Regions from separate parts of the Sporosarcina sp. So3-204 genome, predicted to be linked through region 2. Evidence: a T-box and tRNA genes for the amino acid it is inferred to sense, from the RefSeq annotation. Region 2 holds a T-box; the other holds one or more tRNA genes.

Region 1 (7,238 bases), 1.5 Mb from region 2:
CGGTTTAATACATCTCGAATAGATTCTTCATTAGAGCTTGTCGCCATTGGTTTATAAGATGGTTCGGCATACTTTGATTCAAGGCCTAGCGCGCTCATTAAACGTCCAATTCGACGTCTGGAGACTGGAAATAATGCTTCCTCTTTATCTAATTCAATCTTTATTTTTCGAGTGCCATACACTTTGTGATTGTTATTAAAAACTTTCGTAATATGTTCTTTTAATAGGCGTTCTTCTTCTAATTTTTCTTGTTCTTTTTGAGCGGATATTTCAGTTTCATAATAGAAGGTACTACGTGCGATTTGAAGGATTTTACACATTGCTGATACCGAATATTTGTGGCGATTCTTTTGAATATCCTCTATTTTCGTCGCATGATCAGCGCTGCTTGCTTTAAAATATCAACTTCCATTTCAAGTTGTTTATTTCGCTTACGTAGTTCAATTACTTCTTGTTCTTCTGCAGTTCTGTTGTCTTTCTCTTTGAAAGAACCAGACGCCTTAAATTGTTTGATCCATCTATCCAATGCAGATGGCTTTAATTGATATTCCTCGGTGATCGCTTGTCGGCTTTTCCCATTTTAATAGAGCGCGACGACTTTTTTTTTAAAATCTGTTGAAATAGTTCTTCTTTTTGCTGGACATAGTAGATCTCCTCACTTCTTTTGTATGATTCTACATGCCCTTAATTTTATTGTCTAACTAAGTGTAGACTATCCAGAGGTACATAGGAGAATAGTGAATTGTTTATGCTAGATAAGGGTGCTGATTATTTAATAAGGATCGTACTAAAATCGGGCCATTTAGTTCGATAAAGATAAAACTAACGGGGGTAATAATTATGAATCAAGCTACACAAGCATACTGGGATGAATATTGGGGGAATCAAGAAAAACCACAATCTGTTAGTTCATGGCAATTCGGGGTTTCACCTGATTACCTTGCAGGTTTAGTAGTTGACGGCATTAAAACTGCAACATGTTCAGGTCACATTTTCTATGAACTTGAGAATGAACCACTTCCAGCAACGGAAGCTTACAATATTATTTTAAACAGTGACGATAAACCCGTAGCAATCACTAAGACTGTAGAAGTTACGATAACTCCAATGAATAAGGTCAGTGAGGTATTTGCTATTGCGGAAGGCGAAGGAGATAGGACTTACCGATATTGGTGGGAAGCACATGAGGAATTCTTTAGAAAAGAACTAAATTCGATTGAACTTGAATTTTCGGAGGATATGCTTCTTGTTTGTGAACGCTTTGAAGTGATTCATGTAAAAGATGAACAGCCGGTTATGCCTTAAGCATTCGGGGGCGATTGTGAAGTAAGCTAAGCTTCATTCTTAAAAAAGCATCAATGAAATCATAATTGATTTCATTGATGCTTTTTCTTTATATTTTTGAGACGTTTCGCAGCATTTTTATAAACTTCAACGTTCCTACATTTTCCAAATGATAATTCAAGTTTCCAATTAACTAATCCATTAATTGTGGTACTTGTTCAGGTGATTCCCTTGAGAATTCTACCCCTTTTATATAATTATCCTCAGTTTTAAATTGCCCTTTATCATGTTGCAACCAATCCGTTAACTTTTCATATATCTCTTTTATGATAGAGACTGATAAAGGTTTATTATTTTCTATCGAATGCACAAGATACTCAAATGCTTGTTGGTGAGAATATACTTCGTAAAATTCTCTTCTAGTTATGTTTGCGTTATTTGGAAGCGTGTCATTTAGTATGATTGTCACTGTTTCTGGTAACGTAATTGTATTACCCTCAATTGCACTTGAATGATGTGCTAAACGAACCAAAAAATCCTCTAAATATTCATATGTCATCTTTTCTATTAAGTGGCTCATGTACACCACCACCCTTATTTCTGTATTTTAATTATACCATTATTAAAATTCTGAAGGTATTAGTGTACAACTACTTTAAATGAAAGGAGTTCAACACATTTCGTGAGATGCTCATGCAACACTATATTAAGCTCCGAATAGGAATTTTTTTTGTTCTTCAAATAACACTGATTTATTCATCATCATTAATCAACTTTTTTAAAAATGAAAAAGAAGAGCGGTAAGTATTACTACTCACACTCTTCTTCCTAAATACTCTGATTAGGTTTTCATGTTGCTTGCCAACGACTAGCAATCGAAGTCCAGATAGATTATCAAGTTTTCACAGTGCCTAATCAACACCATTGTTCTACTACCAGGATATCATAAGTAATACCCAATGTGCACGGCTTACGTCACACACATGCAAGTGTGCTTCTATATTGTGGTGAATCCAATCAAAAGGTTTCTATGAACTATGTGCGAATGACTTGGACATAAGGATGTAGAGACAACTTGGAAGACCTATTCGCAAACCTTAGATGAGATGAGAGAAAAAGATAAAGAAGAAACAATTTCGATCTTTGAGAACATGTTTATGTAATCCTTGTGCAGAATTTGTGCATAAAGTCTTCAAAACCTATCGTATTCAGCCAAAATAAAAAGCATCTACAAACGCTGTGTTATCAACGTTTGTAGATGCTATAGGCCTTTCTCAACTTGACTAGAAAAGACCAGGCTATACCCGAGGCCGGACTTGAACCGGCACGCCTCGCGGCATCGCATTTTGAGTGCGACGTGTCTGCCATTCCACCACTCGGGCTTAACAATATATATTTAGTTTTATAAATAAGTTCAATATGGAGGCGGCAACCGGAATCGAACCGGTGGTAAAGGTGTTGCAGACCCATGCCTTACCGCTTGGCTATGCCGCCATAATTTAAATGGAGCGGAAGACGGGATTCGAACCCGCGACCCCGACCTTGGCAAGGTCGTATTCTACCACTGAACTACTTCCGCGAACTTTACTGGGGTAGCTGGATTCGAACCAACGAGTAACGGAGTCAAAGTCCGTTGCCTTACCGCTTGGCTATACCCCAAAAATCTAATGGGGCGGATGAGGGGAATTGAACCCCCGAATGTCGGAATCACAATCCGATGCGTTAACCACTTCGCCACAACCGCCATAATATAAGTATTTAATTTAAATGGGGCGGATGAGGGGAATTGAACCCCCGAGTGTCGGAATCACAATCCGATGCGTTAACCACTTCGCCACAACCGCCATAATAAAACATAAAAATGGCAGGGGTAGTAGGATTCGAACCCACATCGAAGGTGTTGGAGACCTTTATTCTACCATTGAACTATACCCCTGTAATATAAATATTATATTAAAGCATTAATAATAATATACATAAAATTAATTCTTAAAAGCTCTCACTTTATCCAACAGTTTTTTGAAAAGTTGGTGGTGGGGGGCAGATTCGAACTGCCGAACCCGTAGGGAGCGGATTTACAGTCCGCCGCGTTTAGCCACTTCGCTACCCCACCATATTATAATTGCAATAAGCTTCATAATACTGCGTCAGCTTTATTATTCTACTCGTGCTTCTCTCAATTTTATAAAGAGCTGCGATAAGCTTCACATTACTGCGTAGCTTATACTATAAGAAATGGTGCCGGAGAAAGGACTTGAACCCTCAACCTACTGATTACAAGTCAGTTGCTCTACCAGTTGAGCTACTCCGGCTACTTATTTTATTGTATTTAAATGGTGGCTCAGGACGGATTCGAACCGCCGACACAAGGATTTTCAGTCCTTTGCTCTACCGACTGAGCTACTGAGCCACATATTATTATTTAAAAAAATGGCGGTCCCGACGGGAATCGAACCCGCGATCTCCTGCGTGACAGGCAGGCATGTTAACCGCTACACTACGGGACCTATTTGGTTGCGGGGACAGGATTTGAACCTGTGACCTTCGGATTATGAGCCCGACGAGCTACCACTGCTCCACCCCGCGATAATAATAAAACTAATACTAATTAAAATGGTGGAGGATGACGGGCTCGAACCGCCGACCCCCTGCTTGTAAGGCAGGTGCTCTCCCAGCTGAGCTAATCCTCCTGGGTGTTATTTGAAATCCATTTCAAAAGATACCTTTTGAATGTTTTTCTTTGTGAAGTTTTCCGGCAAGTACATTTTCGATTATTGCCTCGAAAACTGCCTCAACTAACAAAACTTAGTTTTGATTAGTGCTTCAAGGTAGGCTATTTTCAACGCAGATTACGCGTTGATAAAGCCTTAATGACCCCTACGGGATTCGAACCCGTGATACCGCCGTGAAAGGGCGGTGTCTTAACCGCTTGACCAAGGGGCCTTAATTAATAATAAACTGATACGACTTTGGCGGAGAGCAAGGGATTTGAACCCTTGAGACAGCGTAAACCGCCTACACGATTTCCAATCGTGCTCCTTCGGCCACTCGGACAGCTCTCCAATATGGCTCCGCAGGTAGGATTCGAACCTACGACCGATCGGTTAACAGCCGATAGCTCTACCACTGAGCTACTGCGGAATAGTATATAACAAACTGTATAATTAAATTAAATTTGTTTAAAACAGACCAGCAACGTCCTACTCTTGCAGGGGGAAACCCCCAACTACCATCGGCGCTGAAGAGCTTAACTACCGTGTTCGAGATGGGAACGGGTGTGACCTCTTCGCTATCGCCACTGAACTGTTTTACACACAACATGATTAATTATAACAAACTTACAATAAATGTCAAGCGAAATTAAAATATAAATATTTTTTATTCACTCAAAACTGAATAAAACAGATAATCTTCACAAATCAGGGGAATCAGCCCACTTACTTCTTACGTTATTTGGTTAAGTCCTCGATCAATTAGTATCCGTCAGCTACATACGTCGCCGTACTTACACCCCGGACCTATCAACCTCATCATCTCTGAGGGATCTTACTTACTTGCGTAATGGGAAATCTCATCTCGAGGGGGGCTTCATGCTTAGATGCTTTCAGCATTTATCCCGTCCACACGTAGCTACCCAGCTATGCCTTTGGCAAGACAACTGGTACACCAGCGGTGTGTCCATCCCGGTCCTCTCGTACTAAGGACAGCTCCTCTCAAATTTCCTGCGCCCGCGACGGATAGGGACCGAACTGTCTCACGACGTTCTGAACCCAGCTCGCGTACCGCTTTAATGGGCGAACAGCCCAACCCTTGGGACCGACTACAGCCCCAGGATGCGATGAGCCGACATCGAGGTGCCAAACCTCCCCGTCGATGTGGACTCTTGGGGGAGATAAGCCTGTTATCCCCGGGGTAGCTTTTATCCGTTGAGCGATGGCCCTTCCATGCGGAACCACCGGATCACTAAGCCCGTCTTTCGACCCTGCTCGACTTGTAGGTCTCGCAGTTAAGCTCCCTTATGCCTTTGCACTCTGCGAATGATGTCCAACCATTCTGAGGGAACCTTTGGGCGCCTCCGTTACTCTTTAGGAGGCGACCGCCCCAGTCAAACTGTCCACCTGACACTGTCTCCTGCCCCGATAAGGGGCATGGGTTAGAAGTCCAATACAATCAGGGTAGTATCCCACCAACGCCTCCTCCGAAGCTAGCGCTCCGGATTCTAAGGCTCCTACCTATCCTGTACAGATTGCATCAGAATTCAATATCAGGTTACAGTAAAGCTCCACGGGGTCTTTCCGTCCTGTCGCGGGTAACCTGCATCTTCACAGGTACTATAATTTCACCGAGTCTCTCGTTGAGACAGTGCCCAGATCGTTACGCCTTTCGTGCGGGTCGGAACTTACCCGACAAGGAATTTCGCTACCTTAGGACCGTTATAGTTACGGCCGCCGTTTACTGGGGCTTCGGTTCAAAGCTTCGCTTGCGCTAACCTCTTCCCTTAACCTTCCAGCACCGGGCAGGCGTCAGCCCCTATACATCACCTTGCGGTTTTGCAGAGACCTGTGTTTTTGCTAAACAGTCGCCTGGGCCTATTCACTGCGGCTCTCTCGGGCTTTAACACCCTACCAGAGCACCCCTTCTCCCGAAGTTACGGGGTCATTTTGCCGAGTTCCTTAACGAGAGTTCTCTCGATCACCTTAGGATTCTCTCCTCGCCTACCTGTGTCGGTTTGCGGTACGGGCACCTCCCGCCTCGTTAGAGGCTTTTCTTGGCAGTGTGAAATCAGGGACTCCAGGGAATAATTCCCCTCGCCATCACAGCTCAATGTTATAGAAATGGGATTTGCCTCATTTCACACCTCACTGCTTAGACGCGCATAACCAACAGCGCGCTCACCCTATCCTACTGCGTCCCCCCATTACTCAAACGGCGGGGAGGTGGTACAGGAATATCAACCTGTTATCCATCGTCTACGCCTTTCGGCCTCAACTTAGGTCCCGACTAACCCTGAGCGGACGAGCCTTCCTCAGGAAACCTTGGGCATTCGGTGGAAGGGATTCTCACCCTTCTTTCGCTACTCATACCGGCATTCTCACTTCTAGGCGCTCCACTAGTCCTTACGGTCTAACTTCGACGCCCCTAGAACGCTCTCCTACCACTCACATCTAAGATGTAAGTCCACAGTTTCGGTGCTCTGTTTAGCCCCGGTACATTTTCGGCGCAGCGCCACTCGACCAGTGAGCTATTACGCACTCTTTAAATGATGGCTGCTTCTAAGCCAACATCCTGGTTGTCTGGGCAACGCCACATCCTTTTCCACTTAACAGAGACTTTGGGACCTTAACTGGTGGTCTGGGTTGTTTCCCTCTCGACTATGAATCTTATCACCCACAGTCTGACTCCCAAACATAAATCATCGGCATTCGGAGTTTGTCTGAATTCGGTAACCCGGGATGGGCCCCTAGTCCAAACAGTGCTCTACCTCCGAGATTCTAAAGTTTGAGGCTAGCCCTAAAGCTATTTCGGAGAGAACCAGCTATCTCCAGGTTCGATTGGAATTTCACCGCTACCCACACCTCATCCCCGCATTTTTCAACATACGTGGGTTCGGGCCTCCAGTAAGTATTACCTTACCTTCACCCTGGACATGGGTAGATCACCTGGTTTCGGGTCTACGACCTCATACTAATTCGCCCTATTAAGACTCGCTTTCGCTGCGGCTCCGCATTCTCTGCTTAACCTTGCATGAAATCAGTAACTCGCCGGTTCATTCTACAAAAGGCACGCCATCACCCGTGACTCTCCCGAAGGAAAGTCAACAAGGGCTCTGACTACTTGTAGGCACACGGTTTCAGGATCTATTTCACTCCCCTTCCGGGGTGCTTTTCACCTTTCCCTCACGGTACTGGTTCACTATCGGTCACTAGGAAGTATTTAGCCTTGGGAGATGGTCC
Region 2 (7,238 bases):
GATTTAACAAAAGCTGCTGAACTTCAATACGGTAAGATTCCGGCATTAGAACTCGTATTAAAAAAGCTAGAAGAACCGCTCCAAGACAGTCAGGAAAATCGATTGCTTCGTGAGGAAGTAACAGAAGAGGAAATTGCGTCAATCGTTGCTAGATGGACAGGTATTCCGGTAACAAAACTTGTTGAAGGGGAAAGAGATAAATTACTTCGTCTCCGTGAAACATTAGAAGAACGAGTCATTGGACAAGATGATGCTGTTCAGTTGGTAACAGAGGCAGTATGGCGTGCGCGTTCTGGAATAAATGATCCATCAAAACCAATCGGCTCATTTTTGTTTTTAGGACCTACTGGCGTCGGGAAGACTGAACTTGCAAAAACGTTGGCAGCAACTTTATTTGATTCGGAAGATCATTTCATTCGCATAGATATGTCTGAATATATGGAGAAGCATAGCGTATCAAGACTTGTCGGTGCACCACCAGGATATATTGGTTATGAAGAGGGCGGACAGTTAACAGAAGCTGTGAGACGTAATCCATATTCAGTTGTACTGCTTGATGAAATAGAAAAAGCACATCCAGATGTTTCGAATATACTTTTGCAAATATTAGATGATGGACGAATTACGGATAGTCAAGGACGCGTTGTTAATTTTACCAATACAGTTGTTATTATGACGTCTAATATAGGTTCGTCATACTTATTACATGGTCTAACAGACACTGAGAATCATGCAGCTGAAGATTTGGTAATGGCTGAATTAAAAAATCACTTTAAACCTGAATTGTTAAACCGGATGGACGATATTATAATCTTCCATTCGCTTACAGGGAATACTTTTAAATTAATTACCGGAAAGATGCTTAAAGATCTCGTTAAAAGAGTCTCTGGACAAGAAGTCGAATTAACTTATACTGAAGAAGTGCTGGATTGGATTGTAGAAGAAGGCACGGATGTTGATTTTGGGGCTCGGCCATTGAAGCGTTTTATCCAACGTTATATTGAGACAGCTGTTGCGAAAGAGTTGATCTCAGGAGAACTTGGCGCTAATAAAGAAATAGCGTTATCGATGGGAAATGGAAAGTTGATCGTAGAGAATAATTAAAATGAAAATCCGTTCAGTTGATGAAAAATCGGCTGAACGGATTTTTTGTATAAAAAAACCATCCCATAGTAATGAGACGGCTTAACTTACAAATTAATGATCTGAAATTGGACCTTTTGGTAATGTTTCACCAATGATAATGATTAGAATTGCAAGAACAGCTGACACGATAGCGCCCGAAAGTAAATGGAACTCTACTGCTGCAATCGAACTAACAACATAATTTAACATAGTTACTAATAGGAATGACCAAATAAATGTAAATATATAACTCAATGGATTTCACCTCAACATTACTATTTCTTTAATTATTGTATCATAGGCTGTCCAGACCTTAAAGTAGTATTCATTTATAAATGAATTATTTTGACGAAATAGTGTCGAGCGGTTGTAAAAAGTTCATTTTTATTTTATGATTAACACCAGGTACTAATAATAGATATTAAAAGGACGGGGGATATAGAATGAGTGTAGGTTTAATAGGGGTAGGAAAATTCGTTCCGCCGAATATCTTAACAAATCACGATTTAGAAGAACGCATGGATACATCAGACGAATGGATTCGTTCAAGAACAGGTATTGAACAAAGACATATTGCAGATGATTCGATTGATACTTCACATATGGCTTTTCATGCAGCACAGGCCGCTATTGATAATGCCGGCATCGATCCTGAAAAAATTGGATTAATCATCGTTGCGACCGTAACACCAGATCAACCTTTTCCATCAGTTTCTTCAATGTTACAACATCAATTAGGTGCTAAGAACGCAGCAGCTATGGATATTTCAGCAGCATGTGCAGGTTTTATGTATGGTATTATAACGGGTAAACAATTTGTGGAAACTGGAGCTTACGACTATGTGCTTGTTGTTGGTGTAGAAAAGTTATCAAAAATTACTGATTGGGAAGATCGGAACACTGCAGTATTATTTGGGGATGGTGCTGGTGCAGCAATCATTGGTAATGTAAGTGAAGGACGAGGAATCTTATCATTTGAACTTGGCGCAGATGGATCGGGTGGTCATCTTCTTTATCAAGATACTAAACTCCGTATGAGTGGACCAGATGTCTTTAAATTTGCTGTCCGTCAAATGGGCGCAACTGCTGTTAATGTCATTACGAAAGCTGGATTAACGACTGAAGAAGTTGATTATTTAATTCCACACCAAGCGAATATTCGTATTATGGAAGCTTCACGAGAACGTCTTGGATTGCCAGTAGAGAAAGTTTCGAAAACGATTCATAAATACGGGAATACTTCTGCTGCATCAATTCCAATATCACTTGTTGATGATCTTGAGGCAGGCAAAATAAAAGATGATGATGTTATTGTGATGGTTGGATTTGGCGGCGGTTTAACTTGGGGCGGCATTTGCTTGCGTTGGGGAAAATAATATTACCTCTAAATACAGTCTGTTTTATTGTATAGAAAATTAAAAATATTGAGGGGAAGTTATATAAATGGGTTATAAACGAGTTGTTGTAACGGGTATTGGTGCTGTAACGCCAGTTGGGAATACAGCTGAGAAGTCTTGGGAGGCTGTGCTAGCTGGGAAATCAGGAATAGGCATGCTAACGAGACTAGATAGTGATCAGTTTCCGGTAAAAGTAGCAGCGGAAATAAATGATTTTGAAATAGAAGATTATATCGAGAAAAAAGAAGCGCGTAAAATGGATCGCTTTACACATTACGCACTTGCTGCATCTATTATGGCAATGAAAGATGCAGGTCTAGAAAAGCTTGATGATAAAACTGCTTTACGTACGGGTGTATGGATTGGTTCTGGTATTGGCGGAATGGAAACACATGAGCAGCAGTTTAAGATATTCCAAGAACGTGGATATCGCCGTGTTAGCCCATTTTTCGTTCCGATGATGATTCCGGACATGGCTTCAGGGCAAGTGTCTATTTATTTCGGCGCGAAAGCAGTTAATTCTTGTACGGTAACAGCTTGTGCATCTGGTACAAACTCAATCGGTGACGCATTTGAAGTAATTCGTCGCGGAGAAGCAGATGTAATGATTTCTGGTGGTGCAGAAGCGCCAATAACGACAATGGCTGTTGCAGGATTTTGTTCAAGTAAAGCACTTTCTTTAAATCCTGATCCGTCAACAGCATCACGTCCATTTGATAATGAGCGTGATGGATTTGTTATGGGTGAGGGCGCTGGGATTGTAATTCTAGAAGAATATGAGCATGCAGTTGCGCGTGGTGCGAAAATTTATGCTGAATTGATTGGTTACGGTTCAACAGGTGACGCTCATCATATTACAGCTCCAGCACCTGGTGGTGAAGGTGCTGCACGTGCAATGGTGCAAGCGCTTGAAGAAGCTGGAATTTCACCCGATAAAATTGATTATATTAATGCGCATGGAACAAGTACAGCATATAACGACCAATTTGAGACGATGTCGGCGAAGACCGTTTTTGGTGACCATGCCTATAAACTTGCAATGAGCTCGACAAAATCGATGACAGGGCATCTTTTAGGAGCTGCTGGTGGTATTGAAGCAATTTTCACATGTAAGGCACTTGAAGAAGGTATTTTGCCTCCAACAATTAATTATAAAACGGCAGATCCAGAATGTGATTTAGATTATGTTCCAAATAAAGCTAGAAAAGCTGACATTAAGTATGCGATGAGTAACTCGCTTGGTTTTGGTGGCCATAACGCGTCACTTATTTTCAAGAAAATATAAGATTATTTTAACGAAGCGCCCCCAGATCATGGGGCGTTTTTTATTTTTCAAATGAAAAAAAGTTACCCTTGTCTTAAAGGTAACTTTCTTTTCATATACTTAATAAAAAGCAAAGGAAGATGTGCAATTACACGCCTATTTTTATTTCTAATAAGCTATGGACTTCTCGTTATTAGCATATCTCACATTATTTTTTATTTTAATTATAGAACACTTGGTTATGAATGGAGCCAAGTTTTTTACTTTATTGTTCGAACAGCAGACTTTGCGCTTTTAATTATTTCAGCAATCACACTAATGATTATCGTTTTCTACCGAGCCCCATCGCGTTCTCCATCCGCTTAAGAGTTACTGTCGCAATGGCATTCGCACGTTCTGCACCATTATCTAAAATTCTGTCAAGATCATTTGAATCAAGTAGATTATAATACTTTTCTTGAATAGGTGTTAGATGATTTATAATCGCTTCAGCAACGCCAGCTTTGAAATCACCATAACGAAGCCCATCGTATTTAGAGACAAGTTCCTCGATTGTTTTATTGCTCATAGCGGCTTCAATTGTTAGTAGGTTTGCAACGCCTGGCTTGTTTTCAACGTCAAAAGTTACGATACCTTCAGAATCTGTGACAGCACTTTTTATTTTCTTTTCTATTTCTTTAGGTGTATCAAGGAGTGAAATGGTAGCACGTTTATTCGGATCGGACTTACTCATCTTCTTCAAAGGATCTTGAAGTGATTTTATGCGTGCTCCATTTTTAGGAATACGAATTTCAGGAATCGTCAATGTTTTCCCGTAACGGTTATTGAAACGTTCTGCCAGATCCCTAGTTAATTCGAGATGCTGTGTTTGATCATCTCCTACAGGAACAATGTCAGTATTATACAGTAGAATGTCAGCAGCCATTAAAGGTGGATAAGTTAGCAATGCCGAAGAAACACCTTCTTGACCTTCTGACTTGTCTTTAAACTGAGTCATTCTTTCAAGTTCTCCGATATAGGACACGCATTGCATGATCCATCCAGCTTGTGCATGTGCAGGAACTTCTGATTGGATAAACAATACTGCCTTTTCTGGATCAATTCCACTAGCAACATATAGAGCAGCTAGTGATCGAATTGTTTCTTGTAATTGTTTTGGATCCTGTTGAACAGTAATTGCGTGCTGATCAACTATACAAAATAAGCAATTAGCTTCATGTTGTAATTCAACGAACTGACGAAATGCCCCAATATAGTTCCCCAATGTTACAGTGCCAGTAGGTTGTACGCCTGAAAAAATCGTTTTCATAATCATTCTCCTCCTAATTTAAATAAAAGTTGTACGCAAAAAAGATTAGTCGTCCCCTCTAAAATAGGGACGACTAATCTTTTTTAATCGTGGTACCACCCGAATTGCCCGTAGGCCTCTCAAGCTCCTTAACGCGGAATGACGTAATAATTTACTTGGCAAAGGCAAAAAAATTCCCTCGCGTTCACTTATTAAGGCTCTGGAACCCATTCACTCCGCCCAGCTATCTGTTCACAATACCCACAGACTCCCTGAAAACTGTCACGGACTTACTATTTCCTTCAACGCCGATACTATACATATTTTATGTATTATATGTTGAAGTATTTACAATTGCAAGAAATAAGTCCTGTTTAGCTCTATCAATCGTGTCGAAACATTGTTAAACTAAAGGAGAATAGAAGGGAAGTGTGTCGTATTGAGAATAACGAAGTGGATTGCATCATTGGTATGCATCATTTTTATTGCTGCTCCATCAACTACTCAAGCTACGGAAAATAAAGAAATAGAAGACTTTACTCAGATTACACACGGCCTTAAGTTAATAGATTTACAACTTATTGCGTCTTCATCTTTGTTTAAATATAATTCAGGATTAACCTTTGAATATCCGGATGCTGTTCGCGGAATTTATGTTACAGGTCATTCCGCTGGTGGGGAAAAGTTCAATAAGTTAGTCGACTTGCTTGATAATACTGATCTTAACGCCATGGTGATTGATATAAAAGATGACTATGGGAATATTACATATTTGCCAGATGATGATTCGCCATTAAAAGAATTGAATATAGGTAAACCATATATTACGAATCCAAATGATATGTTGAAAGTTTTGGAGGAGAAAAAAATCTATCCAATTGGACGTATTGTCGTTTTTAAAGATAGTGTTCTTGCGGAAATGCGTCCTGAATTATCATTTATGGATAATGGCGCAGTTTGGAAAAATCGACGTGGTGAAGCATTTGTTAATCCATTCATGAAAGAAGTTTGGGAACATAATGTAGAAGTGGCAATTGAAGCAGCAAAAATGGGTTTTAAGGAAATTCAATTTGATTATGTCCGTTTTCCTGAAGGGTTTGAAAATCGAGATGATACATTGAAATTTGACTTTCAAGACTATTCACAATCTGAACTTGATCCCATACAACGCCGTGTTGAGGCGATTACAGATTTTGTAGCTTATGCTAGAGAGCAGTTAAAACCTTACGGAGTTGAAGTTTCTGTAGATATATTTGGTTATGCTGCAACATTAACTGAAGCGCCGGGCATCGGACAAAACTTTTCGAAAATCTCAGAAAATGTTGATGTCATTTCATCAATGATCTATCCAAGTCATTGGACTTCTTATTTCGGAATTGCGAAACCTGATTTGGAGCCTTATCAATTAGTTGCTGAATACGCCAAGGTTGAAAACAAGGTGCTAGAGGCACTTGAAAACAAACCTGTTTCACGACCATGGCTACAAGACTTTACCGCTTCATGGTTAGGAAAGGGCAATTACATTAGATATGGTAAGTCAGAAGTCGAAGCGCAAATTAAAGGTTTAAAAGATAATGGTATAGATGAGTATCTTTTATGGAATGCTGGAAATACTTATTCAAAGGACGTAAATTATAAGCAGTAAAATTAATAACTGATGAATGGATTATGATTTATTTTCAATTAAATTAATTAAGTTTAATTAAAATGAAACCTTTTAATTGGTTGAACGTACTATTAAGTAGTAATTAACTTTTTCAATAAGGAGAACCTAAATGAGAATTTCTACTTAATTTTTGAATCAGATGTTTAAAAAGTATATCAGATGGGAATAACAGTATATGTACAACAAAATTTCCTGTAAAGTCTTTTATATTGCGGAATTGTGACGAAAGTAACATTAGAAATAAAGTAATTTTTAAAAAGTGTTTTCTTAATTAATGAAATTGTGTATACTTAAGTATAAGGATTTCGATTAAAATTATTCTAATTAACCTATAATAAAATAAAATGATTTATCAATTAGCCGAATTGAAAGGAAGTGTCAGCATATGATGGTCACATTATTTACATCACCAAGCTGTACGTCATGTAGGAAAGCTAAAGCTTGGCTTGAGGAACATGAAATTCCATATACAGAAAGAAATATTTTCTCAGAACCTTT

What was found. A T-box is a leader RNA that pairs with one kind of tRNA and senses whether it is charged. The one in region 2 lies ahead of trpS (tryptophan--tRNA ligase), so its partner is inferred to be a tRNA-Trp.
Region 1: it has a tRNA-Trp gene. The T-box ahead of trpS (tryptophan--tRNA ligase) is inferred to sense a tRNA for this amino acid. The anticodon was not compared.

Annotation. Positions count from the first base shown of each region.
Region 1 is NZ_CM176485.1:3,048,885-3,056,122, forward strand. It holds gene AC3RV6_RS15030 (IS3 family transposase) at 1-320, opposite strand, end outside; gene AC3RV6_RS15035 (hypothetical protein) at 362-526, opposite strand; gene AC3RV6_RS15040 (ASCH domain-containing protein) at 841-1,305, shown strand; gene AC3RV6_RS15045 (Fic family protein) at 1,478-1,864, opposite strand; tRNA gene AC3RV6_RS15050 (tRNA-Leu) at 2,586-2,666, opposite strand; tRNA gene AC3RV6_RS15055 (tRNA-Cys) at 2,705-2,778, opposite strand; tRNA gene AC3RV6_RS15060 (tRNA-Gly) at 2,789-2,863, opposite strand; tRNA gene AC3RV6_RS15065 (tRNA-Gln) at 2,872-2,943, opposite strand; tRNA gene AC3RV6_RS15070 (tRNA-His) at 2,953-3,028, opposite strand; tRNA gene AC3RV6_RS15075 (tRNA-His) at 3,053-3,128, opposite strand; tRNA gene AC3RV6_RS15080 (tRNA-Trp) at 3,147-3,220, opposite strand; tRNA gene AC3RV6_RS15085 (tRNA-Tyr) at 3,313-3,397, opposite strand; tRNA gene AC3RV6_RS15090 (tRNA-Thr) at 3,521-3,596, opposite strand; tRNA gene AC3RV6_RS15095 (tRNA-Phe) at 3,619-3,694, opposite strand; tRNA gene AC3RV6_RS15100 (tRNA-Asp) at 3,716-3,791, opposite strand; tRNA gene AC3RV6_RS15105 (tRNA-Met) at 3,796-3,870, opposite strand; tRNA gene AC3RV6_RS15110 (tRNA-Val) at 3,899-3,974, opposite strand; tRNA gene AC3RV6_RS15115 (tRNA-Glu) at 4,156-4,227, opposite strand; tRNA gene AC3RV6_RS15120 (tRNA-Ser) at 4,255-4,346, opposite strand; tRNA gene AC3RV6_RS15125 (tRNA-Asn) at 4,351-4,425, opposite strand; rRNA gene rrf (5S ribosomal RNA) at 4,472-4,587, opposite strand; rRNA gene AC3RV6_RS15135 (23S ribosomal RNA) at 4,738-7,238, opposite strand, start outside.
Region 2 is NZ_CM176485.1:797,329-804,566, forward strand. It holds gene AC3RV6_RS03765 (ATP-dependent Clp protease ATP-binding subunit) at 1-1,104, shown strand, start outside; gene AC3RV6_RS03770 (DUF2929 family protein) at 1,198-1,380, opposite strand; gene AC3RV6_RS03775 (beta-ketoacyl-ACP synthase III) at 1,569-2,501, shown strand; gene fabF (beta-ketoacyl-ACP synthase II) at 2,569-3,807, shown strand; gene AC3RV6_RS03785 (YuzI family membrane protein) at 3,859-4,152, shown strand; gene trpS (tryptophan--tRNA ligase) at 4,109-5,095, opposite strand; T-box leader at 5,158-5,389, opposite strand; gene AC3RV6_RS03795 (putative glycoside hydrolase) at 5,514-6,719, shown strand; gene spxA (transcriptional regulator SpxA) at 7,129-7,238, shown strand, end outside.